Regions from separate parts of the Streptomyces sp. NPDC088254 genome, predicted to be linked through region 2. Evidence: riboswitches for the same ligand, from Rfam matches in the RefSeq annotation. Region 2 holds a riboswitch; each other region holds the start of a gene.

Region 1 (7,507 bases), on a different contig from region 2:
GCCCTCGTCCAGGACCGCACCCCGGCCGAACTCAACGCGGCCGGCCGCGCCTACCGCGACCTCGGCCTCCTCACCGACCGGCCCAAGCTGCTGGTCGCCTCCTACTTCGACCGGCTCGGCGAGGCTCTGCCGGTACTCGCCAAAGCCCCGGTCGAGGGCCTGGCGCTGGACTTCACCGAGGCCGCCGCCGCCAACCTGGACGACCTCGCCGCCGTCGGCGGCCTGCCAGGCAAACGGCTGGTCGCCGGCGTCGTCAACGGCCGCAACATCTGGGTCAACGACCTGTCCAAGTCCCTGTCCACCCTGGGCACCCTGCTGGGGCTGGCCGAACACGTCGACGTCTCCGCATCCTGCTCCCTGCTGCACGTCCCCCTCGACGCCACCGCGGAACGGGACATCGAGCCGCAGATCCTGCGCTGGCTCGCCTTCGCCCGGCAGAAGACGCGCGAGGTCGTCACCCTCGCCAGGGGCCTCGCCCAGGGCACCGGCACGATCACCGCCGAACTGGCCGCCAACCGCGCCGACCTGGCCTCCCGGGCAGGCTCGCCCATCACCCACGACCCGGCCGTGCGCTCCCGTGCCGCCGCGGTCACCGAGGCCGACGTCCGCCGCGCCCAGCCCTACGCCGAACGCGCCGCGGCCCAGCGCGCCCACCTCCGCCTGCCCCTCCTCCCGACCACGACCATCGGGTCCTTCCCGCAGACGGACGAACTGCGCATGGCGAGGGCCGACCTGCGTGCCGGCCGCCTGAACACGGCCGGTTACGAGGAACGGATCAAGGCCGAGATCCATGAGGTGATCTCCTTCCAGGAGAAGACCGGCCTGGACGTCCTCGTACATGGCGAGGCCGAACGCAACGACATGGTCCAGTACTTCGCCGAGCAGCTCACCGGCTACCTCGCCACGCAGCACGGCTGGGTCCAGTCCTACGGCACCCGCTACGTCCGCCCGCCGATCCTCGCCGGCGACATCTTCCGCCCCGAGCCGATGACCGTGCGCTGGACGACGTACGCCCAGTCCCTCACCGACCGGCCGGTCAAGGGCATGCTCACCGGCCCGGTCACCATGCTCGCCTGGTCCTTCGTCCGCGACGACCAGCCCCTCGCCGACACCGCCCGCCAGGTCGCCCTCGCCCTGCGCGACGAGGTCAATGATCTGGAGGCGGCGGGCACCTCGGTGATCCAGGTGGACGAGCCGGCACTGCGCGAGACCCTGCCGCTGCGCGCCGCCGGCCGTCCGGCCTACCTGGAGTGGGCGACGGAAGCCTTCCGGCTGACGACCGGCGGGGTGCGCCCGGACACGCAGATCCACACCCACATGTGCTACGCCGAGTTCGGTGACATCGTCCGGGCCATCGACGACCTCGACGCCGACGTCATCAGTCTGGAGGCCGCCCGCTCCCACATGCAGGTCGCCCGCGAGCTCGCCGCGCACGGCTACCCGCGCGAGGCCGGGCCCGGTGTCTACGACATCCACTCCCCCCGCGTCCCGAGCGCCGAGGAGGCCGCCGACCTGCTGCGCACGGGGCTGAAGGCCATTCCCGCCGAACGGCTCTGGGTCAACCCGGACTGCGGTCTGAAGACCCGAGGCTGGCCCGAGACCCGCGCCTCCCTGGAGAACCTGGTCGCCGCCGCCCGCACCGTCCGCGGGGAGTTGCCGGACGCGTGACCTGACCGGACACTTCACTGGGCCGGGGTGCCATGTGCGCCCCGGCCCTGATGGCTCCGCCACGCAGGGACGCCGGCAGCCGCGTATCCCTACTCGGCCGTGGGCACCGCCCACTGCTCCGGTCCCGCGTGGTGGACACCCACGACCCATGACATCGAGAGCAGGAGCAGCCGCGTGACCAGCCGCGTCACCTTCGTCTCACCCGCCACGAGCCCATCACTGCGGAGGGCGCGGTTCTACGACGGGGACTCGATCGACGACAGCGGCGCGGCCCGCGCCCGTGAGGCCGCCGGGTCACTGCCCGTGGCGGCGCGTGTGGTGGTGTCCCCGAGTGTGCGCTGTCGGGAGACGGCGACTGCGCTCGGCCTCGACGGCGTGGAGACGCCGGAGCTGGACGGACTGGATGTGGGCCGCTGGCGAGGCCGCACACTGGAGGCGGTGGCGGCTGCCGAGCCGGAAGCCGTGGCCCTCTGGCTCACCGACCCGGGGAGCGCACCGCACGGGGGTGAGTCCGTACGAGTCCTGTGCGGGAAAGTCGGGCGGTGGCTGGAGGAAGCGGCGGCTGTCGAGGGTCGTGTGCTCGCTGTGGTCGAGCCGGAGGTGGTGCGGGCGGCGATCACCCAAGCGTTGGACGTACCCGCCGCTGTCTTCTGGCGCCTCGATGTGCCACCCCTTACGGTGACCGAGCTCAGCGGCCGGGCCGGGCGCTGGAATCTGCGGCTCGGGCGTCCCTTGGGCGAGCCGGACGTCAACTAGGACTCGGTCACCAGTGTTCAGGACGCCGGATCCCGGTGACGGCGTAGCAACGCCGCCAGCTCGCAGCGCAGGCAGGAACCAGCGGCGCTCGTCTGGGCGGACGGACTTTCGGCACAGGGCGTCGACGATGTGTGGACCTGCCCGCTGCAGTCCTCCCCCTGTGAGGCGATCAGTGCTTCCAGGTCGTGGAGCAGCCGTTCGGTGCGTTTGGCCTGCTGGGCGAGGACTCGTACCCGGGCGCTCTGGCCGCCGATCTGCCGTCGGCTGGCGATCAGTTGGTCGAATTCCTCCCGGGTGAGGGCGACCGCGTCACGGCCGCCGAGGGTAATGTGGCGCGGCTGGGGGGTTTTGGCCACTCGGTTCCTCCGCTCATCGGCCGGGTGGTCCGCGTCGGGTCGGGCTGAACATCGAGTCGTAGTCGCTCTTCCGTCGGACTCGGTGTCCGGAGAACGCCAGAGGGCCCCCGGATGGTTCCGAAGGGCCCTCTGTTGTCCGGAAGGAATCAGTGCGCGGCCGGAACCGCGCGGCCGCTCGTGGCCGTCGCCGGCTTGGGGTTCAGCAGGCGTTCCGCCAGTTCACCGAAGAGCAGGCCGAAGCCGGCCCACAGGGCGGACTGGATGGCCAGTGCGGACAGCCGGAACCGCCACAGCAGGGCGGCCGGGAAGTCCTGCGGCACCTCGTTGATGACGGGCAGGAACTCGTAGGCCAGACCGATGACGACGGCGAAGGCGGCCACCGCGACGACTGTCGCCCACCAGGTGCCCAGGCTGGGCGCCAGGCGCTTGCCCAGGATGGTGGCGGCGACCGCGAGAAGAACGCTGAGCAGCATCATCAGGAAGTACAGCGTGGTCCGCTTGCTGATGGTGTCGGGGTCGCCGACCGACGGCGGGTTCGCCGGGTACTTGAGGAAGGGCACGACGTAGACGGCGAGCAGTGCGCAGCCGGACAGCAGCAGCGCGGTCGCCCGCGGGCTGAAGCGGCCCACGCGGCCCAGGGCGAAGCAGTACGCGAGCGCAGCGATGCCGCCGAAGGCGACCCCGTAGACGAGGACGCCCGTGGCGAGGCCGGCGGTGGACTGCAGGGAGCGGGAGACGACTTCCATCTCGTGCTCGTGGGAGTGGGCGTCCTCGAAGGCGATCGCCTTGTCGACGCTCGGCTCACCGAGGAGATAGGCGACAACCAGGGCGAGCACACCGGCGACAAGGCCGGCGAGCATGCCCCGCACGAGGAGGTTTCTTACCGTTGCGGAGTTCATGGGTGTGCGGCGTCCCTCGTGTCAGTGGCAGGGGAAGCCGAGCAGGTGGCGGGCGTCGTGCACCCACTCGTGGACGTCGGTGCCGTTGAACACGGAGGTGGCGCCCTGCTCGGCGCCGACGAAGTAGAGCAGGACCAGCATCAGGACGCCGAAGAAGACCGCCCAGGGCGCTATCGCCTTCAGCGGCAGCGTGGCGGGAACGGCGGGAGTGGTGGCTGTCGGCTGGGCGACGGTCTGCGCCATGGCAGAACCTCCTCTGGGAGTTCGCGTCCCATCTCGGTGGTGCACAGGACGACGGCCACGGGTCTGACTCACGCGACGCCCCGAAGGGGGTCCCGCATACAGTGGCGCGACCGTGCCGGATTCCCACCGGCTTCCGTCTCGCCGTCGTCGATATCGGACAGACCGTACCGCGTGGCGCGGGCATGGCCAAGACCGCGTCCGTCCGGCGTGATCTTCCTCTCCCACCGGACGGACGGTACGGGCACGGGCTTCGTGGTTCAGCGGTGACGGAATACCGGTGGCCGTTTGCCGACGAATGCTCCCATGCCTTCCTTCTGGTCTGCGGTCGCGAACATGGCGTGGAACAGACGGCGTTCGAAGCGGACGCCTTCCGTGAGGGTGGTCTCGAAAGCCCGCCCGACCGCTTCCTTCGCCATCATCGCGACCGGCAGCGACATGCCGGCGACCGTCTCGGCGACGGCCAGGGCTTCGCCGAGCAGGTCGTCGGCGGGGACCACACGGGAGACCAGTCCGGCTCGCTCGGCTTCGGTCGCGTCCATGGTGCGCCCGGTCAGGCACAGCTCCATGGCCTTGGCCTTGCCGACAGCACGGGTCAGGCGCTGGGAGCCGCCGATGCCGGGAATCACCCCCAGTTTGATCTCGGGCTGGCCGAAGACGGCCGTGTCGGCGGCGAGCAGGATGTCGCAGAGCATGGCGAGCTCGCAGCCCCCTCCCAGGGCGTATCCGGCGACGGCGGCCACGGTCGGCGTGCGCAACTCTCCGATGCGGTCCCAGGCAGCGAACCAGTCGGCCAGGTACATGTCCATGTATCCCTGGGGCTGCATCTCCTTGATGTCGGCGCCAGCCGCGAACGCCTTCGCCGAACCGGTGATCACGATGCAGCCACAGCCCGGGTCCCGGTCGAGGGCTTCGGTCGCCGCGACGACTTCGTTCATGACCTGCAGGTTGAGGGCGTTGAGTGCCTTGGGCCGGTTCAGGGTGAGCAGGGCGGTTCGGCCCTTGCGCTCGACCAGGATCGTCTCGTATTCGGCGGCCGGTTCCATGGTCATCCCTCAGCTCCGCTCTGGTCCCTGATCGTACGTACGATGCCGGAGAAGTCCTGCATGGCCCCGCCTCGCTCGGCATAGGCGGCGTACAACTCGGCTGCTCTCAGGCCCAGTTCCGCGTGTACTCCGCCGGCCTTGGCCGCGTCTGCCGCGAGTCCCAGGTCCTTGGCCATCAAAGAGGCGGCGAAGCCCGGACGGTAGTCCCGGTTGGCCGGGCTGGTCGGCACGGGCCCGGGAACGGGGCAGTTGACGCTGAGGGCCCAGCACTGCCCGGATGCCGTCGAGGCCACGTCGTACAGGGCCTGGTGCGACAGGCCGAGGCTCTCGCCGAGGACGAACGCCTCGCTGACGGCGATCATGGAGACGCCGAGGATCATGTTGTTGCAGATCTTGGCCGCCTGTCCGGCACCCGCACCGCCGCAGTGGACGGCCTTCTTGCCCATGGCTTCGAGCAGGGGAAGCGCCTCGGCGAACTCGGTCTCTCCCCCGCCGGCCATGAAAGTGAGGGTGGCCGCTTCGGCTCCCACCACTCCGCCGGAAACCGGTGCGTCCAGGGTTCGCATTCCGGCGGCTGCCGCGCGGTCGTGGGCGGTACGGGCGTCGGTGACGTCGATGGTGGAGCAGTCGACGAACAGGGTGCCGGGCCGGGCGGCGGGCAGAAGGGTGTCGTAGAGGTCCAGGACGTGGCGGCCCGCGGGAAGCATGGTGATGACCACGTCGGCGCCGTCGACCGCGGCGGCCGCCGACGGCGCGGGTTCCACGCCCGCCCGCGTGGCGCTGTTCACGGCCTCGGGCACGAGGTCATGACCGTGTACGCGGAGCCCGGCCTTCACCAGGTTGGCGGCCATCGGGGCGCCCATGTGCCCGAGGCCGATGAAAGCGACGGTACGGCTCACCAGGCCACCTCCGTGCTCCCGCCCGAACCGGTGAGTCCGAGTTCTCGCTCGCCGAGCGGAGCGAAGAAGTCTTCGACGTCGGCGTCGGTCACCTCCACCAAAGTGGCCGGCGACCAGTGCGGGTCGCGGTCCTTGTCGATGACCTGGGCGCGGATGCCCTCCACCAGGTCCGGGTGCCGGAGGGCGGCGCAGGAGACGCGGTACTCCTGGTCGAGGACTCGCTCCAGCGGGCCGAGGCGCCGGGCGCGGGACAGGGCGGTGAGGGTGACCTTGAGGGCGGTAGGCGACTTGGCGAGGAGGGTCTCGGCTGTCTCCTTTGCGTCCGGGCCGCCGTCGGCGAGCAACCGGTCCACGATCTCCTCGACCGTGTCAGCGGCGTAGCAGGAGTCGATCCATGCCCGTCGGCGACCCAACTCGCCTGACGGAGAAGGCTGTACATGACGGGCCAGTGCGTCGCGCACAGGCATCTCGGCGAGGTCGTCGATGAACCCCTGGAGTGCCGTCGTCGGCACGAAGTGGTCGGCGAGCCCGCAGAGCAGGGCGTCACCCGCGCCGATCTGTGCGCCGGTCAGTGCCAGGTGCGTGCCCAGTTCACCCGGCGCCAGGCCGAGCAGGTAGGTGCCGCCGACGTCCGGGACGAACCCGATCCCGGTCTCGGGCATCGCGATCCTCGATCGTTCGGTGACGATCCGGACGCTGCCGTGCGCGGAGAGGCCGACCCCGCCGCCCATGACGATGCCGTCCATGACGGCCACGTACGGCTTGGGGTAGCGGGCGATCCGGGCGTTGAGACGGTACTCGTCGCGCCAGAACGCGGCCGACGCGGAGCCGTCGCCGTCCCGGGCGTCGTCGTGGATGCTGCGGATGTCGCCGCCCGCGCACAGGCCACGTTCCCCGGAACCGGTGATGACCACGGTCTCCACGGCCGGGTCCGGCTCCCAGTGGCTGAGTGCGTCGTCGATGCGCCGGACCATCTCGTGGTTGAGGGCGTTGAGGGCCCTGGGCCGGTTCAGGGTGATGTGGGCGGCCCGGCCGGTGGTGTGGAACAGGACGGGTTCGTCGGCGGCGGTCATGCGCACGCCTCCGTCAGGCCACGGGCCACGATGACGCGCATAATCTCGTTGGTTCCTTCAAGGATCTGGTGGACGCGCAGGTCTCGGACGATCTTCTCGATGCCGTACTCGCTCAGGTATCCGTAGCCCCCGTGCAACTGGAGTGCGCGGTCGGCGACCGAGTACCCGGTGTCGGTGGCGAACCGCTTCGCCATGGCGCACAGGTACGGTGCCTGCGGGTCGCCGCGATCGAGGGCCCCCGCGGCCTGCTGGACCAGGGCGCGGGCGGCGGCCAGCTCGGTCGCCATGTCGGCGAGGCGGAAGCGCAGCGCCTGCGCGTCGAGGAGCCGTGCGCCGAACGCCTCCCGGTCGGCGAGGTGGGCGAGGCTGCGGTCGAGGGCGCTGCGTGCGCCGCCGAGGGAGCAGGCGGCGATGCCGAGGCGACCGCCGTTCAGACCGCTCATGGCGATGCGGAAGCCCTCGCCCTCGCGCCCTAGGAGTCGATCGGCGGGCAGTCGTACGCCGTCCATGACGACCTGGCGGGTGGGCTGGGCGTTCCAGCCCATCTTTCGTTCGTTGGGGCCGAAGGTG
Region 2 (7,507 bases):
CGGATCCGGCCGTCGAGCGGCGGTAGGAGCCCGCACAGGGTCCGCAGCAGCGTGGACTTGCCCGCGCCGTTGGGCCCGAGGAGTACGGTCAGCTCACCGGCCCGCGCCTGAAGGTCCAGTCCCGACAGCACGGACCGGCCGGCTGTGCGCCCGCGCGGTGACCGGGTGCGATAGCCGACAGCGAGCCCTTGGGTGGTGAGGCCGCCGTGGCGGCCCGGTACAGCGGCCGCGTCCGTGAGGGGTTCGGTCATCGTGTCGGTCACGAGGCCACTCCTTGTACGCCGCGACGGCTGCGGATCAGGAACGCGATGACGATGGGGGCGCCGAACAGTGAGGTGACGGCATTGAGCGGCAGCACGGAATCCGTTCCCGGGGGCTGGCTCAGCAGCGCGCACGCCAGCGCGAGGAACGCCCCGGCGAGCATCGACGCCGGGATCAGTGCCCGGTGGTCCGAGGTCCCCAGCGCCACCCGCGTCAGATGTGGGACGGCCAGGCCCAGGAAGGCGATCGGCCCGCAGAACGCTGTTGCCGCGCCCGCCAGCAGCGCTGTGCCGAACAGGGCGAGGTCGCGGCTGCGCCGCACGTTCAGGCCCATGGTGCGGGCGTAGTCCTCGCCGAGCAGCAGGGCGTTGAGGCGTTTGGCGGTCAGCAGCGCGGTCAGCAGGCCGGCGCCGACGACGGGCAGCATGACGTGGAGGTCGGGCCAGGTCGTGGCGCCGAAGCTGCCCAGGCCCCACACGACGAACTGCTGGGCGCGCTCGGGCCGGGCGTAGACAAGCATCACGCCGACCACCGCGGTGGCGGCCGAGCCGATCATGACTCCGATCACGAGCAGGGTGACGGCCGACCGCACCCATCGGGAGAGCAGCAGGACGAGGGCCAGGACGGCGGCGGCGCCGAGCGAGGCCGCGATGACGACGCCCACGCGCCCCAGCCCGGCCAGGTCGCCGGTGAAGCTGCCAGTGACGCCGCCTGTGCCGACCACCACGGCGGCCACACCCATGCTGGCGCCCGAACTCACCCCGAGGGAGAACGGGTCGGCCAGCGCGTTGCGGAACAGCGTCTGCATCTGTACGCCGGCCACCGCGAGGGCGGCACCGACTGCGGTTGCGGTCAGCGCGCGCGGCAGTCTGACCTGCTCGACGATCACGGTCCACCGCGGGTCCTCGGCGGTGCCGCCGAACAGGACCCGCACCACCTCCGCGACCGGCACAGGATGGGAGCCGGTCGCGACGGCGAGGATGAACAGTGTGGCGGTACCGGCCGCGAGGGCGAGGACGACGGCTAGGCGCCGTCGTCCCGGGCCTATCGCCCGCGGGACGTCCGAAGCGGGGGTCGCCTTGGTTGCCGGGTGTGTCGTCACGCCTTGGGCACCGGCTGGTAGAAGGTGAAGGTGTGGCCCTTCGCTTGGTCCGGGTGCATCAGCGCGAAGAGGTCGGCGAGTACCAGGTCCGGGCGCAGCACGCCGCGCTCGAAGTAGTCGTTGCCCCCTCCGGGGCCGAGCGCCTTCGTGTTCGTCCAGACCGCACCGCCGGACAGCGCCTTCAGCTGCCCGTACCGGCTGTCGGCCTTCACGGCGTCTGCGGTGGACTTCCACTGCTGGTCAGCGATCCATACCGGAGCCTGGCCGCCCTTGGCGTACACGGCCTCGAAGTTGAGCTGGAGGCCGCCGGTGCCCTCGTCGCCGGCCCACGGGTAGGTGCCGCCCGCGTCCTTGATCAGCTGGGCGGCGTAGCTACCGCCGGCGGGCATGGACCACGTGCCCTGGTACATCGTGCCGGGCAGGACCTCGACGGCCTTGCCTGCCTTGACCGCCTGCGCGCCCTTCTCTGCGACCTTCCGGTAATCGCCCTCGATGGTGTCGAACACCTCACCCGCACGCTTCTCCGCCCCGGTGAGCGCGGCCATCGCCTTGACCCACTCGGCACGCCCGAGCGGACTGGCCTCCAGCCACTCGGCGTTGGCGACCACGGCGATGCCCGCCTGACGCAGCTTCGGGTACTGAGGGTCGTCGGTGCCCTGGGTCATCAGCACGTCGGGCTTGGCGCCGATGACCGTCTCGGCGTTGAGCGTGCGGTCCTTGGCGTACTCGGTGACCTTGCCGGCCTTCACCCGCTCGATCACCTCGGCGGAGGAGATGGCCGTGGCGCTCGCGACACCGGTCAGCACGTCCAGGGTGCCGGTCTCGGTCAGCAGCGGCAGGTGGGTCGTCGAGGCGGAGTACAGGCTCTTGACGGGCACGGTGACCTGCTGTGCGGACGCCAGTTCGCCGGTCAGCTTCGGCTTCGGAGCACCGCACTTGACCAGTACGTACGACTCGGGCTTCCCCTTGGGGAAGGGCTCTTTGACGGTGAGGACCTGGTAGCTCTTTTCGTACCGGAGCGTGAAGTTCTCGGCGTGCTTCACCGTCGACTTGACCGGGAAGTAGTCCTTGGCCGGGTCGAAGTCCTTGATGCAGCCCTCGCCGGCGGCTTGGGCCTTGGCGTCGGCGGGTGGGCCGGAGTCGCCGCCGCACGCGGTCAGCGTGAAGGCGGCGGCGAGGAATGCCGCAGCGGCGACCTGACGGTGGCCGGGCATGGCGGAACGTACGGACACGGTGACTCCTGGTGGCGTGCGTAGGCAGTGCGCACCGGCATGGCGGGGCGCGTGGTGCGGCGCATGGGAAGGAACCCGCTGAGGGAGGAGGTCGTCAGAAGCTGAGAGAACCGACTCGTGCGTCAAGCCGGGCAGGCCGACTCCGAAGGGCCACAGGCAGCGCGAAGCTGCCACCACACATACGCAGGCACATGGGTGCCACCGCCTCTCCTGGGGAAATCCGCCCCGTACTTCGAGGTGCGACGGCGTGAGTCTCCTGACTCGGGATCACAGCTTCTCCGGCCTTCCCGCCCCGGACGGGGCGGTGGCCATGGGTGGAGTCGCTCCCCCTACACAGTGGCGGTACCGTGCCGGAATCTCACCGGCTTCCTCGTTCCGCCGTCGCTTGACGGACCGAAGCATCGCAGAACCGGCTACGGCCCCGCCAGACCCACTTTTGTGGGACCGGCCACAACTGCGAGGGGCAGCGTTGGGGGCGTCAGACGACGAACTGCCTTGGGGCGCGGCCTTACCGAGGAGGGGCGCGGCGCGTGCCCTCCGGAAGGCGAGCGGCGTGCAGCCGAAGACGGGCAGGGCCGGACCGCCGACCAGGTTCCTGAGGGCTCGTCCGCCGCGATCTCGGTCCGGACGCGGCGAGCGGCCTGAAGCCCATGCTGGCGTACACCGTCTTGGCTCCTGGACCTTCCAGTGCACTGGAAGGTCCGACGTGCTGACCACAGGCGGTGAGCTCGGAGGACAGCAGAGTGCGGATCACGTTGCTGACGCTTCCCGACTGCCCGAACGCCCCACTTGCCCGCGAGCGGGTGACCACTGCACCGGCCGGCCGCGACGTGCCGGTGGAGCGGATCGAAGTGCGCGACGAGGGCCAGGCTGATGGGGATTCCTGGAACGGCCAGGGTGCTCGCCTCCCCGCTGCGTCCGGAGTGCGACAGAGTGGGAAGTTGCACGGTGCGGCTCACGCTGTCGGGGTCCGGGTCCGTGGCGCGGGTCAGTGGCTGCGGGGCGCGTACATGATCACGGCCATGCCGGCGAGGCAGACCAGGGCGCCGACGACGTCGTACCGGTCGGGGCGGTAGCCGTCGGCGATCATGCCCCAGGCGATCGACCCGGCGACGAAGATCCCGCCGTACGCGGCGAGGATGCGGCCGAAGTTGTCGTCGGACTGGAAGGTGGCCACCACCCCGTACAGGCCCAGGGCGAGGACACCGGCGCCGATCCAGATCCAGCCCTTGTGCTCGCGGATGCCCTGCCACACCAGCCAAGCGCCACCGATCTCGAAGAGGGCGGCGACGACGAACAGGGCAACGGAACGAGCGACAGTCATACCGCCGGACCCTACCGGCGGCCCGCGCCCGCGATCTTCAGCGGGTCTCCGGACGCCTTGCAGCCGCACCCGCTCTCACCATCGGCCTTCGGCGCGCAGGAGCATGAGTGGCGGCGTCGGCCGAGCCACCGGGTCCCGGCGGCGAGCACGGCCAGCACGACGGCGGCGGGCACGGCCAGCACGACGGCGGCGGGCAGCCAGCCCACCACCACCCCCGCCCCGGCCCCGACAACACCCGCAAGGGCGGCCAGGCCCCCAGGGCCTTGGGGGCGCGGTGGGGGAGGGCGGGGTCAGCAGCAGGGGCCGGCATGGCGGTTCTCCTCGGCGAGGGCGGTGAAGGGGATGGGACAGCAGGTACTTCCGGCGCATACGGTCAGGTCGTCGCACCCGGCTTCGACCGCCGCTGCCGGGGCGGTGCGGATGGTGGTGAGGTCGGCGATCTTCGCGTCGACCTCGGCGAGCTTGGCAGCGGCCCGCTCCTGGAGCCTCGCGACGGGACGGCCGTGCCGGTGGCGGACGGTCCCCAGAAGCTCGGCGACCTCGTCCAGCGTGAACCCGAGGCGTTGGGCGGCCTTGATCACCCGCAGCGCGGTCACCGCGTCCTCGCCGTACAAGCGGTGGCCGCCGTCGCTGCGTTTCGGCTCGGCAAGCAGGCCCCGCCGCTCGTAGTAGCGCAGGGTCTGGATGTTCACCCCGGCCGCCTCGGCGACCTGACCACTGCGCTCGCCGACCGGCGGAAACGACATCAGGCCAGGGCTGCGGCAGCACCCGTGACGCTCATTTGACGCTCCGGGCGTCGGGGAGCCGACTGGCCGGACCTGAAAGCTGGCCCTGACCAGCACGTTCTTTCGCATCGGGCCGTGGTGACATCTTTCCGATGACGTCGCACGTGGACTTGCGACCGGACGCATGGAGTGATCTTCTGCGCCTTGGTCCGGCAGCGCCTGGCGCTCTGAATCGGTCCTGCCCGCTTCTGCGAAGGCTACGAGGGGAACGCCCGCCCTGCGGGATGCTCAGCACCCCATCGACGACGAGACCGCGCACCTGGGCCGGCGCGTGCAGCGCTTCCTCCGGCGCCCCCGGAGCGGTCAGAGGCCGGGGAGCAGCACGAGATACCAGGCGACCAGGGCCGCGCATGTCACCGCGGGGAGGAGCTTGGTCAGCCCGTCGCCCTTGCGTACGTGCGTGATCACGGCACCGGCGAGCAGGATCAGCAGCCCGAAGCCGGCCAGGCCGCCGCACAGCGGTACGACCGGGCCGAGGGCAACGCCTATGGCGCCCATCAGCTCCAGCCCGCCGATGACCCGGTAGGCCGCGGTGGTGAAGCCGGCGTGGGCGGCCAGCTCGGGCATCGGGCCCAGGGCCAGAACCTTGGCCGCGCCCAGCAAGGCGAAGATCAACGCGATGAGACAGGCCAGCGAGGCGGGGAGGATCACGGGACGTCCTTGGGGGTGTGCGGGCGGCGGGCATGGCGGCGTTCGGCCCCCAGGCCGGCGAAGTAGGCGATCAGGGCGGGGTTGTCGACCGCGGAGGGATTGAGGATCTGTTCGGCGGGGGCGCCCTGAAGGAGGCGCTTGACCGGGACCTCGAGCTTCTTGCCGGTCTTCGTGTGCGGGATGGCCGGCACGGCGAGGATCTCGTCGGGGACATGGCGGGGTGAGGCGCCGGTGCGGATCGCGTCGCGGATCTTCTCGCACAGGGACTCGTCCAGGACGGTCCCGTCGGCGAGGACCACGAAGAGCGGCATCCAGTAACCGCCGTCGGGTTCCTCCGCGCCGATGACGAGGGCCTCGGTGATCTCGGGGAGGCGTTCGACGATGTCGTGGATGTCGGCGCTGCCCAGGCGTACGCCGTTGCGGTTGAGCGTGGCGTCGGAGCGGCCGTGCACGATCACCGAGCCGTGGGAGGTGTGGGTGATCCAGTCGCCGTGCCGCCACACGCCCGGATAGGCGCTGAAGTAGGCGTCGCGATAGCGGCTGCCGTCAGGGTCGTTCCAGAAGTACAGCGGCATCGACGGCATCGGCCGCGTGACGACGAGTTCGCCGACCTGGTCGATGACCGGCAGACCCGCGGCGTCGTACGCCGCGAGCGCCACGCCGAGGTTGGGAGCCGACAGCTCACCCGCCCACACCGGGGTGGTGGGGGCGCTGCCGGCGAAACCGGAGACGACGTCCGTGCCGCCGCTGGTGGAGGCCAGCTGGACGCCTGCGCCGACGTGGTCACGGACCCAGGGGTATGCGGAGGCGGGCAGGGCTGAGCCGGTGCAGCCGACGATGCGGATCGCCGACAGGTCGTGCACGGCGGGGTCGACGCCGAGCTTGGCCATGGCCAGCAGGTACTGGGGGCTGGTGCCGAAGACGGTGACCTTGTGGCGGGCCGCCAGCTCCCACAGGACGTCCGGGCGCGCCACCGGCGCGGGGCTGCCGTCGTAGGTGCAGGTGGCGGCACCGGTCAGCAGAGTGGAGACGACCAGGTTCCACATCATCCAGTGTGTGGTGGTGTACCACAGCAGGCGGTCACCGACGCCCAGGTCGCAGTGCAGGCCCAGGATCTTGAGGTGCTCCAGCAGAACGCCGCCGTGCCCGTGGACGATGCCCTTGGGCAGCCCGGTGGTGCCGGAGGAGAAGACGATCCACAGCGGGTGGTCGAACGGCACCGGCGTGATGGTGAGGTACTCGGTGCGGCCGGCCGCGTCCTCCCAGGGAACGGACGGCCTCACGGCCCAGGTCGCGGGCCAACCGAGGCCCAGATGCTCCACGAGCACCGTGGCCTTCACCGTGGGCAGGGCACCGGCCAGGTCGAGGGAAGCGGCCCGGCGGTCGTGAGCGGTGCCATTGAAGAGGTAGCCGTCCGCGGTGATGAGGACCGCGGGTTCGAGCTGGGCGAAGCGGTCGGCGGCGGCCTCGGGTGCGTAGTCCTGGCCGCACACGGACCACACCGCTCCCAGGCTGGCCGTGGCGAGGAAGGCGATGACGGCGTGGGGGGTGTTGGGCAGGTAGCCGACCACCCGGTCGCCCGGCCCGACGCCCAGGTCGCGCAGGGTGGCGGCGACGGAGGCGACCTGGGCGCGCAGCTGCCGGCCCGTGATCTCGTAGGCGGCTCCGGTCTCGTCCAGGGCGGTGATCGCGGGGGAGTCCGGGTGCAGGTTGCGCAGTGCGTGGTGGACGTAGTTGAGGGTGGCGCCGGGGAACCAGCGGGCGCCGGGCATGGCTTCCTCGGCCAGCACTCGCTCGTACGGAGTGGTGGCGTCGATGCCGAAGTACTCCCACACCGCCGCCCAGAATCCTTCCAGGTCCGTGACGGACCAGTGGTGCAGGGCCTGGTATTCGGTGGGGTCCGGGATCCCTTCGGCGCCCTGGTGCCGGGCGGCCCAGCGGGCGAAGTCCGCGATGCGGCTGCCGGCGGCCGTCTTCTTGTCGGGCGGCAGGAACGGTGCCGGATGCGGGACGGTCACGGTGCAGTGCTCCTCGGCAGGGAGACGGATCGGTCATCGGTGCCACGGCGGGCCGTGTGGAGCAGGGAGGCCCAGGACGTGGGGTCCGTGAAGTGGCCGGTTCCGGCGGGGACGGTGTCCATCACCACGCGGTC
Region 3 (7,507 bases), on a different contig from region 2:
CTCGGTCGGTGTGATGCTGTTCCAGATGCTTGCCGGGCGGCTCCCCTTCGAGGCGGACTCCGGCTATGCGATCGGATACCTGCACCTCACCGCTCCGCCGCCCACCCTTGCCTCCCTGGGCATCACGGCAGACCCGGCGGTGGAGGCCGTACTGGCCCGCGCCCTGGCGAAAGAGCCCGCCCACCGCTACCCGGACGCGGAATCGATGCGCGCGGCGCTGCACCAGCCCGCCCCCACGGCCCGGACGCGACAGGCCCCCTACGTGCCTCCGCGACCGCCTCAGCCCCCGCCGACCGCCGTCCCCCGCGGTCGGCTATCACGCGCCCGCCGGCTACTCATCGCCCAGGCAGCCTGCCTGCTCGCATGGCTGCTAGGAGCCCAGAGCGATGCGGCCTGGCTGGCGGCCCCCGGGGCCCTCGGGGCTCTCATCGTCGCGTTGCCGGGGCTGTGGACGTCATGCTCGGCGGCGTTTCGGCATCGCAGACCATGGAGCACGGCCGTCAAGATCAAGACGACTGCCGCCATGGCTCTTCATGGAGGAGTGGCGCTCTTCCTCCTGACGGCCATTATGGTTGCGCTGGTGGCTCCAGCCGGGCTGTGACCGCATACCTTCGCCGGGTTGGGCGGGGGTGGGGCCATTAATGCCAGCTACCTGGACGAGGCATCCGCCTGTGCTCGGCTCGTGCAGCCGCTGTCCGACCGCAGCAATCCGTTGATCACGGCGTTCCCAGCCGAGCTTGCAAGCGATGCCGAGGCAGTTCTGGCGGTGATGCCTGATTCTCGGCTCCAGCCGCATGCCTCGTTCTCGGTCGCTGTCGAGGGCCAGCAGGTTTCGATCCCCGGGCGCCTCTCCAACGACGAGCCGCCGACTGCCAGGGTGGTGCGCCTGGTCCGCGTTTTCCGTCCCGCTGTTCGCTGAATTCCGACGCGTACGGGTATCTCCTCGGCCAGGCGCGCGAGTTGCCGGTCGTGGTCCACGCCGGTGACTTTCGAGGTTCCGCAGCAGCAGTCCCGGCAGACGACGACGCGGCACGGTGCCGGTTCGGCGGCTGTGCGCTCCGTTCCGACTGCTTCAGGGCGTTGTCGAGGCATCGCTCGTCGCACTCCTCTCCAGGGGAGATCCGTCCCGGACGGCTGGGCGCAGGAAGCGGATCACGGGGTGGCCGGGGTCGTGGGTCACCTGGGCACGGACGCCGTAGACCTGCTCGATGAGGGCGGGGGTGAGAACCTCGGCCGGGGTGCCCTGCGTGACGGCGCGGCCGTCGCGCAGGACGAGCAGGCGGTCGCAGTACATGGCGGCGAGGTTGAGGTCGTGCAGGGCGATCACCGTGGTGACCGGCAGGCCGGCGATCAGTTCCAGGAGGTCGAGCTGGTGCTGGATGTCGAGGTGGTTGGTGGGCTCGTCGAGGAGGAGTTCGCGGGGTTGCTGGGCGAGAGCGCGGGCGATCTGGGTGCGCTGGCGTTCGCCGCCGGAGAGAGTGTGCCAGGACTGACCGGAGCGGTCGGCCAGTCCGGTGCGCGCGAGGGCCTCGGTGACGGCTTCCGCGTCGGCCGTGGTCGGGGGCGTCCAGGCGCGGCGGTACGGGATGCGGCCGAGGGCGCCGACGTCCCGGACGGTCAGCTCGGTCTGGGTGTCGGCGTGCTGCTCGACCGTGGCGACACGGCGGGCGGTGGCACGGCGGCCGACCTCGGCGAGCGGGCGCCCGTCCAGGGTCACGACTCCGGAGGTAGGGGCGAGGACCCCGGCCAGCAGCCTCAACAACGTTGATTTTCCTGAGCCGTTGGGGCCGAGCAGGCCGACGGTCTCGCCGGGGTGCAGGGCGAGCGTGACGCCGTCGACGACGACCTTGTCGCCCAGGCGCCGTACGACGTCGTCCGCGTGCAGGCTGCTCATGTCCTTCTCCGTCCTCGGTAGAGCACGGCCACGAACGCCGGTACGCCGATGAGGGACGTCACCACGCCCACCGGGACCTCCTGCGGGTCGAGGACGGTACGGGCCAGGGTGTCCACCCACACCAGGAAGACAGCGCCGGTCAGCGCGGTGACCGGCAGCAGGCGGGCGTGCCCGGATCCGGTGAGGGCCCGGGTGGCGTGCGGCAGGACCAGGCCGACGAAGCCGATCGCGCCGGCGCAGCTGACCAGGGCGGCGGTGAGCAGGGCGGTCGCGCAGAGCAGGACCAGGCGGGTACGGGCGACCCGGACCCCGAGTCCGGCGGCGGCATCGTCCCCGAAGGAGAACGCGTCGAGCGTACGGGCGTACCCGAGGCAGACGACGAGCACCGCAGCCAGGACGGCGGTGCAGAGCAGCACCTGTCCCCAGTCGGCGCCGGTGAGCGAGCCGAGGAGCCAGAACAGCACGCCCCGGGTGGTTTCGGCGTCGGCGGAGGTCAGCACGGTGAACGAGGTCAGCGCGGAGAACAGCTGCATGGCCGCGACGCCGGACAGGACGACCCGGTCGGTGCTGGCTCCGAGGGTCTGGCTGAGCAGCAGCACGAGGGCGAAGGAGAGCAGCGCGCCGAGGAAGGCGCCCGCCGACAGGGACACCGCTCCCCCGCCCACGCCCAGCACGACCACGGCGACAGCGCCGGTGGAGGCGCCGGAGGAGACACCGAGCACGAAGGGGTCGGCGAGCGGGTTGCGCAGCAGCGACTGCATGACCGCGCCGCACACGGCGAGTCCGGCCCCGCACACGGCGGCCAGCAGGGTCCGCGGCATCCGCAGGTTCCACACGATGCCGTCCCGCAGCGGCGCCAACTCGCTCTCGCCGAGTCCGAGATGGGCCGCGACGGACGCCCAGACGTCCCCCGTGGAGATGTCGGCGGGGCCGATCGTCACGGCCACAGCGAGCGAGGCGATCAGCGCGGTCAGTCCGCCGCCGGTCAACAGCGCTGTGCGCAAAGTCACTTGGCGAGCCCGAAGTCACGCAGCCCGGCGGCGACCTTCTCGATTCCCTCGATCGTGCGAATGGATGGGTTCATCGCCTGCCCGCTGAGCAGGACGTACCGCTTCTTCTTCACGGCGGTGAGGTTGCGGGTGGCAGGGTTCGTCTCCAGGAAGCGGATCTTCGCCTTGGCGGTTTCGGCGGTCTGCTGCTTGCGGGTCAGGTCCCCGATGACGATGACGTCCGGGTCGCGGTCGGCGACGGTCTCCCAGTTGATCTGGGGCCATTCGTCGTGGGTGTCGGCGAAGGCGTTCTTCGCGCCCACGGCACGGGTGATGGCGCCGGGCGCACCGCAGCAGCCGGCGAGGTAGGGCGACTGGGAGTTGGCGAACCAGTACATGAGGGAGACGTCTGAGGCGTGCAGTCCGGCAGCGGCTGTGCTCACCCTCTTCTTCAGCGAGGCGACGAGCTCTTCGCCGCGCTTTTCGACGCCGAACGCCCGTGCCAGGTCGCGTATCTCCCCGTACACGGCGTCGAGCGTGAGGGGTGTGGAGCGCGATCCGTCGCCGCCGCTGTCGTTGTCCTTGCCCGCCGCGCAGTCGGACGGCGAGACGTAGGTCGGCACGCCCAGCTTCTCGAACTGCTCGCGGGTGGCGACGCCGCCCTTGCCGAGGGTGGAGACGAAGGAGGCGGTGACGAAGTCGGGTTCGGCGTCCAGGACCTTCTCGAAGGAGGGGTTGTTGTCGGCGAGGCGCGGCACGGTGGCGTTGGCCTTCTCCAGGCCCTTCATCACCGGGTCGGTCCAGGTCGCCGTGCCCGCCATGCGGTCGGCCAGGCCCAGGGAGAGCAGGATCTCGGTGGTGCCCTGGTTGAGTGAGACGGCCCGCTTCGGGGCCGACTTCATGGTGACCTTGTTCCCGCAGTTGTCGATGGTGACCGGGTAGCCGGTGGCCGCGGCCTTCTCGGTCTTCGCGTCGTCGCCGTCGGCGGAGCCGCAGGCGGTGAGCAGCAGGGCGGAGGTGAGAAGCAGGGCCGGGGTACGGAGGAGGGCGGGGGTGCGGAGCACGGGCATGCCTCGGGGGTCGGGGCTCGTTCGCGGAGCCTGGCCTACGGGTGTCCCCCGCGCCGGGGCGCGGAGGTGCCAGCAGGTCTTCGGACTCGGGTTCGTCCGGCCGGGGCGCCTTCCCGGTCTCCCAGTGGCGTGCGTGCCCCGCCCGTCCCCCTCACCGCTGCGCGTCAGTTCCGGATTCGCACCGGATTCCCTGGCCTCGGGTGTGGCTCGACTGGCCCGTCGAGGCTATCAAGCCCGTCGTACGGTCAGATCGTGCGCTCGGTCACGGGGTAGGGAACAAAGGTGCTGGTGTTCTCGGGGCGCTGGGCTACCGCTTCCAGTGGAACTGGGCTGCGCCCACCCCATGGGCCCGCTCCGGCTCGCGGACCTGATCGGCCTGGACACCGTCGCCTCGATCGCCCAGTCCCTCTACGACGAGTTCCGCGAGCCGCTCTACGCCCCGCCGCCGCTGCTCCAGCGAATGGTGGAGGCCGGTCTCCTCGGCCGTAAGACCGGCCGGGGGTTCCGCATCTACGACCAGGACTGAGGGCCTGGTACGACGCGGGCTGAGGGGCCCGCGACCGCCGCCGCGGGGTGAGGGTGCCGCGCGGCGCGGGGCGGGGGAAGGGGTGGGAGACGCGTGCGCGACGTTTCCCGCCCTCGGCCCGTTTCACACCCGTCACCCGCGTGCACCAGCTCACCATTCGAATGATGGACACGGCCCTCCGGACGCGTAGCCAGCCCCTTACGCTGACTGGTGCAGCTGGTTCGCCCCGTCCGCCAGGCGGGATGCGTCGCAAGAGGGAACCCGGTGGGAATCCGGGACTGCCCCGCAGCGGTGAGCGGGAACGACCGCCGTCATACGCACTGGATCCGAGGTACAGGGTCTGGGAAGCGACGGCCAGTAGGTGTCCTCCGGACCAGGAGGGCGTGCCCGCAAGTCCGAAGACCTGCCACTGCCCGTGTGCGAACCACTCGTACGCGGACATCCCGGTGACCTCGTGGGCGGGTCGGCGTACATACCGAGCGCACGACCGCGCTGTGCAGCGCAAGGTCGCCTCCGCCCGGTTCCGTCACCCCTTCGCGCTCGCGTCCCGTCGCCGGGATCTCAGGGATTCGTCTCGCGAAGGAGATCTCCGTGACCACCAAGTCCGCAGCCGCGGCAGCCCGGGCCACCGTGTACGGCTACCCCCGCCAGGGACAGAGCCGGGAACTGAAGAAGGCGATCGAGGGCTACTGGAAGGGCCGCGTCACCGCCAACGCGCTCCAGGACACCGCCGCCGAGCTGCGCCGCAGCAACTGGCGGCAGCTCGCCGACGCCGGCATCCACGAGGTCCCGACCGGCGACTTCTCGTACTACGACCACGTCCTGGACACCAGCGTCATGGTGGGTGCGATCCCCACCCGCCACCGGGCCGCCGTCGACGCCGACGCCCTCGACGGCTACTTCGCCATGGCCCGCGGCACCCAGGACGTCGCACCGCTGGAGATGACCAAGTGGTTCGACACCAACTACCACTACCTGGTCCCCGAACTCGGCCCGGACACCGTCTTCATTGCCGACACGACCAAGCAGGTCGCCGAGCTGAAGGAAGCCCTCGCTCTGGGCCTCACGGCCAGGCCCGTCGTGGTCGGTCCGGTCACCTATCTCCTGCTGGCCAAGCCCGCCCCCGGCGTCCCCGCCGACTTCGAGCCGCTCACGCTCCTCGACCGCCTGCTCCCGGTCTACGCCGAAGTCCTCGCCGACCTGCGCGCGGCCGGTGCCGAGTGGGTGCAGCTGGACGAGCCCGCGCTCGTCCAGGACCGCACCCCGGCCGAGCTGAACGCCGCCACCCGCGCCTACCGCGATCTCGGCGCCCTCACCGACCGGCCCAAGCTGCTGGTCGCCTCCTACTTCGACCGGCTCGGCGACGCCCTGCCGGTGCTGGCGAAGGCTCCGGTGGAGGGGCTGGCCCTGGACTTCACCGAGGGCGCCTCCGCCAATCTCGGCGATCTCGCCTCCGTGGGCGGACTGCCGGGCAAGCGGCTGGTCGCAGGCGTGGTCAACGGCCGCAACATCTGGGTCAACGACCTCACCAAGTCCCTGTCCACCCTCGGCACCCTGCTCGGGCTGGCCGACCGGGTCGACGTGGCCGCCTCCTGCTCCCTGCTCCACGTCCCGATCGACGCCGCCGCGGAACGCGACATCGACCCGCAGATCCTTCGCTGGCTCGCCTTCGCCCGCCAGAAGACGAGCGAGATCGTCACCCTCGCCACGGGCCTCGCGCAGGGCACAGGCGCGATCGCCGGCGAACTCGCCGCCAACCGGGCCGATCTGGCCTCCCGCGCGACCTCGCCGATCACGCACGACCCCGCCGTACGGGCCCGGACCGCCGCAGTCACGGACGCCGACGCCCGCCGCTCCCAGCCCTACCCCGAACGAGCCACCGCGCAGCGCGCGCACCTCGGACTGCCGCTGCTGCCGACAACGACCATCGGCTCCTTCCCGCAGACCGGTGAACTGCGTGCCGCCCGCGCGGACTTGAGGGCGGGCCGGATCGACACGGCGGGCTACGAGGAGCGCATCAAGGCGGAGATCGGCGAGGTCATCTCCTTCCAGGAGAAGACCGGCCTGGACGTCCTGGTGCACGGCGAGCCCGAACGCAACGACATGGTTCAGTACTTCGCCGAGCAGCTCACCGGCTACCTCGCCACGCAGCACGGCTGGGTCCAGTCCTACGGCACCCGTTACGTCCGCCCGCCGATCCTGGCCGGCGACATCTCCCGCCCCGAGCCGATGACGGTCCGCTGGACGACGTACGCCCAGTCCCTCACCTCACGACCGGTCAAGGGCATGCTCACCGGCCCGGTCACGATGCTCGCCTGGTCCTTCGTCCGCGACGACCAGCCCCTCGGCGACACCGCCCGTCAGGTCGCCCTCGCGCTGCGCGACGAGGTCGACGACCTTGAAGCGGCCGGGACTTCGGTCATCCAGGTCGACGAACCCGCCCTGCGCGAGACGCTCCCCCTGCGGGCCACCGACCGCCCTGCCTACCTGGCCTGGGCGACCGAGGCGTTCCGGCTCACCACGAGCGGCGTACGGCCGGCCACACAGATCCACACCCACATGTGCTACGCCGAGTTCGGCGACATCGTCCAGGCCATCGACGACCTCGACGCCGACGTCATCAGCCTGGAAGCCGCCCGCTCCCACATGCAGGTCGCCCGCGAACTCGCCGCCCACGGCTACCCGCGCGAGGCGGGACCGGGCGTGTACGACATCCACTCGCCGCGTGTCCCGAGCACGGAGGAGGCCGCCGGGCTGCTGCGCACCGGGCTCAAGGCCATTCCCGCCGAGCGGCTGTGGGTCAACCCCGACTGCGGCCTGAAGACCCGCGGCTGGCCCGAGACCCGCGTCTCGCTGGAACACCTGGTCACCGCCGCCCGCACGGTCCGCGAGGAACTCTCCTCGTCCTGACCGCACGCCCCACCGGCCGGGGAAGGACGCACTCGGCGTCCTTCCCCGGCCCCGGCATCGGAGACACGCTGGAGGTGGCCTCGTCGAGGATGGGCAGAGGGGCGTCGGCGAGCAGGGC

What was found. Region 2 has a riboswitch for cobalamin ahead of ACIOC0_RS21455 (ABC transporter substrate-binding protein). Riboswitches for the same ligand answer to the same signal wherever they lie in the genome.
Region 1: linked by a shared signal. The riboswitch ahead of ACIOC0_RS03355 (CbtB-domain containing protein) and the one ahead of ACIOC0_RS21455 (ABC transporter substrate-binding protein) in region 2 are both predicted to bind cobalamin.
Region 3: linked by a shared signal. The riboswitch ahead of ACIOC0_RS11005 (ABC transporter substrate-binding protein) and the one ahead of ACIOC0_RS21455 (ABC transporter substrate-binding protein) in region 2 are both predicted to bind cobalamin.

The regions. Positions count from the first base shown of each region.
Region 1 covers NZ_JBIURQ010000001.1:727,137-734,643, reverse strand. Annotated here, with positions in the region: gene metE (5-methyltetrahydropteroyltriglutamate--homocysteine S-methyltransferase) at 1-1,668, shown strand, start outside; gene ACIOC0_RS03370 (histidine phosphatase family protein) at 1,843-2,424, shown strand; gene ACIOC0_RS03365 (hypothetical protein) at 2,442-2,780, opposite strand; gene ACIOC0_RS03360 (CbtA family protein) at 2,927-3,679, opposite strand; gene ACIOC0_RS03355 (CbtB-domain containing protein) at 3,701-3,922, opposite strand; cobalamin riboswitch at 3,959-4,103, opposite strand; gene ACIOC0_RS03350 (enoyl-CoA hydratase) at 4,180-4,971, opposite strand; gene mmsB (3-hydroxyisobutyrate dehydrogenase) at 4,968-5,981, opposite strand; partial or broken gene ACIOC0_RS03340 (enoyl-CoA hydratase/isomerase family protein) at 5,912-6,937, opposite strand; gene ACIOC0_RS03335 (acyl-CoA dehydrogenase family protein) at 6,934-7,507, opposite strand, start outside.
Region 2 covers NZ_JBIURQ010000007.1:169,550-177,056, forward strand. Annotated here, with positions in the region: gene ACIOC0_RS21445 (ABC transporter ATP-binding protein) at 1-263, opposite strand, end outside; gene ACIOC0_RS21450 (FecCD family ABC transporter permease) at 260-1,363, opposite strand; gene ACIOC0_RS21455 (ABC transporter substrate-binding protein) at 1,360-2,595, opposite strand; cobalamin riboswitch at 2,822-3,008, opposite strand; gene ACIOC0_RS21460 (YnfA family protein) at 3,584-3,919, opposite strand; gene ACIOC0_RS21465 (hypothetical protein) at 3,931-4,125, opposite strand; gene ACIOC0_RS21470 (MerR family transcriptional regulator) at 4,210-4,665, opposite strand; gene ACIOC0_RS21475 (DoxX family protein) at 5,008-5,355, opposite strand; gene ACIOC0_RS21480 (acetoacetate--CoA ligase) at 5,352-7,373, opposite strand; gene ACIOC0_RS21485 (bifunctional 3-(3-hydroxy-phenyl)propionate/3-hydroxycinnamic acid hydroxylase) at 7,370-7,507, opposite strand, start outside.
Region 3 covers NZ_JBIURQ010000003.1:98,445-105,951, forward strand. Annotated here, with positions in the region: gene ACIOC0_RS10980 (protein kinase) at 1-601, shown strand, start outside; gene ACIOC0_RS10985 (hypothetical protein) at 683-919, shown strand; partial or broken gene ACIOC0_RS10990 ((2Fe-2S) ferredoxin domain-containing protein) at 925-1,092, opposite strand; gene ACIOC0_RS10995 (ABC transporter ATP-binding protein) at 1,073-1,894, opposite strand; gene ACIOC0_RS11000 (FecCD family ABC transporter permease) at 1,891-2,904, opposite strand; gene ACIOC0_RS11005 (ABC transporter substrate-binding protein) at 2,901-3,953, opposite strand; cobalamin riboswitch at 4,007-4,184, opposite strand; partial or broken gene ACIOC0_RS11010 (3-hydroxyacyl-CoA dehydrogenase family protein) at 4,273-4,479, shown strand; cobalamin riboswitch at 4,680-4,905, shown strand; gene metE (5-methyltetrahydropteroyltriglutamate--homocysteine S-methyltransferase) at 5,071-7,389, shown strand; partial or broken gene ACIOC0_RS11020 (ATP-binding cassette domain-containing protein) at 7,454-7,507, opposite strand, start outside.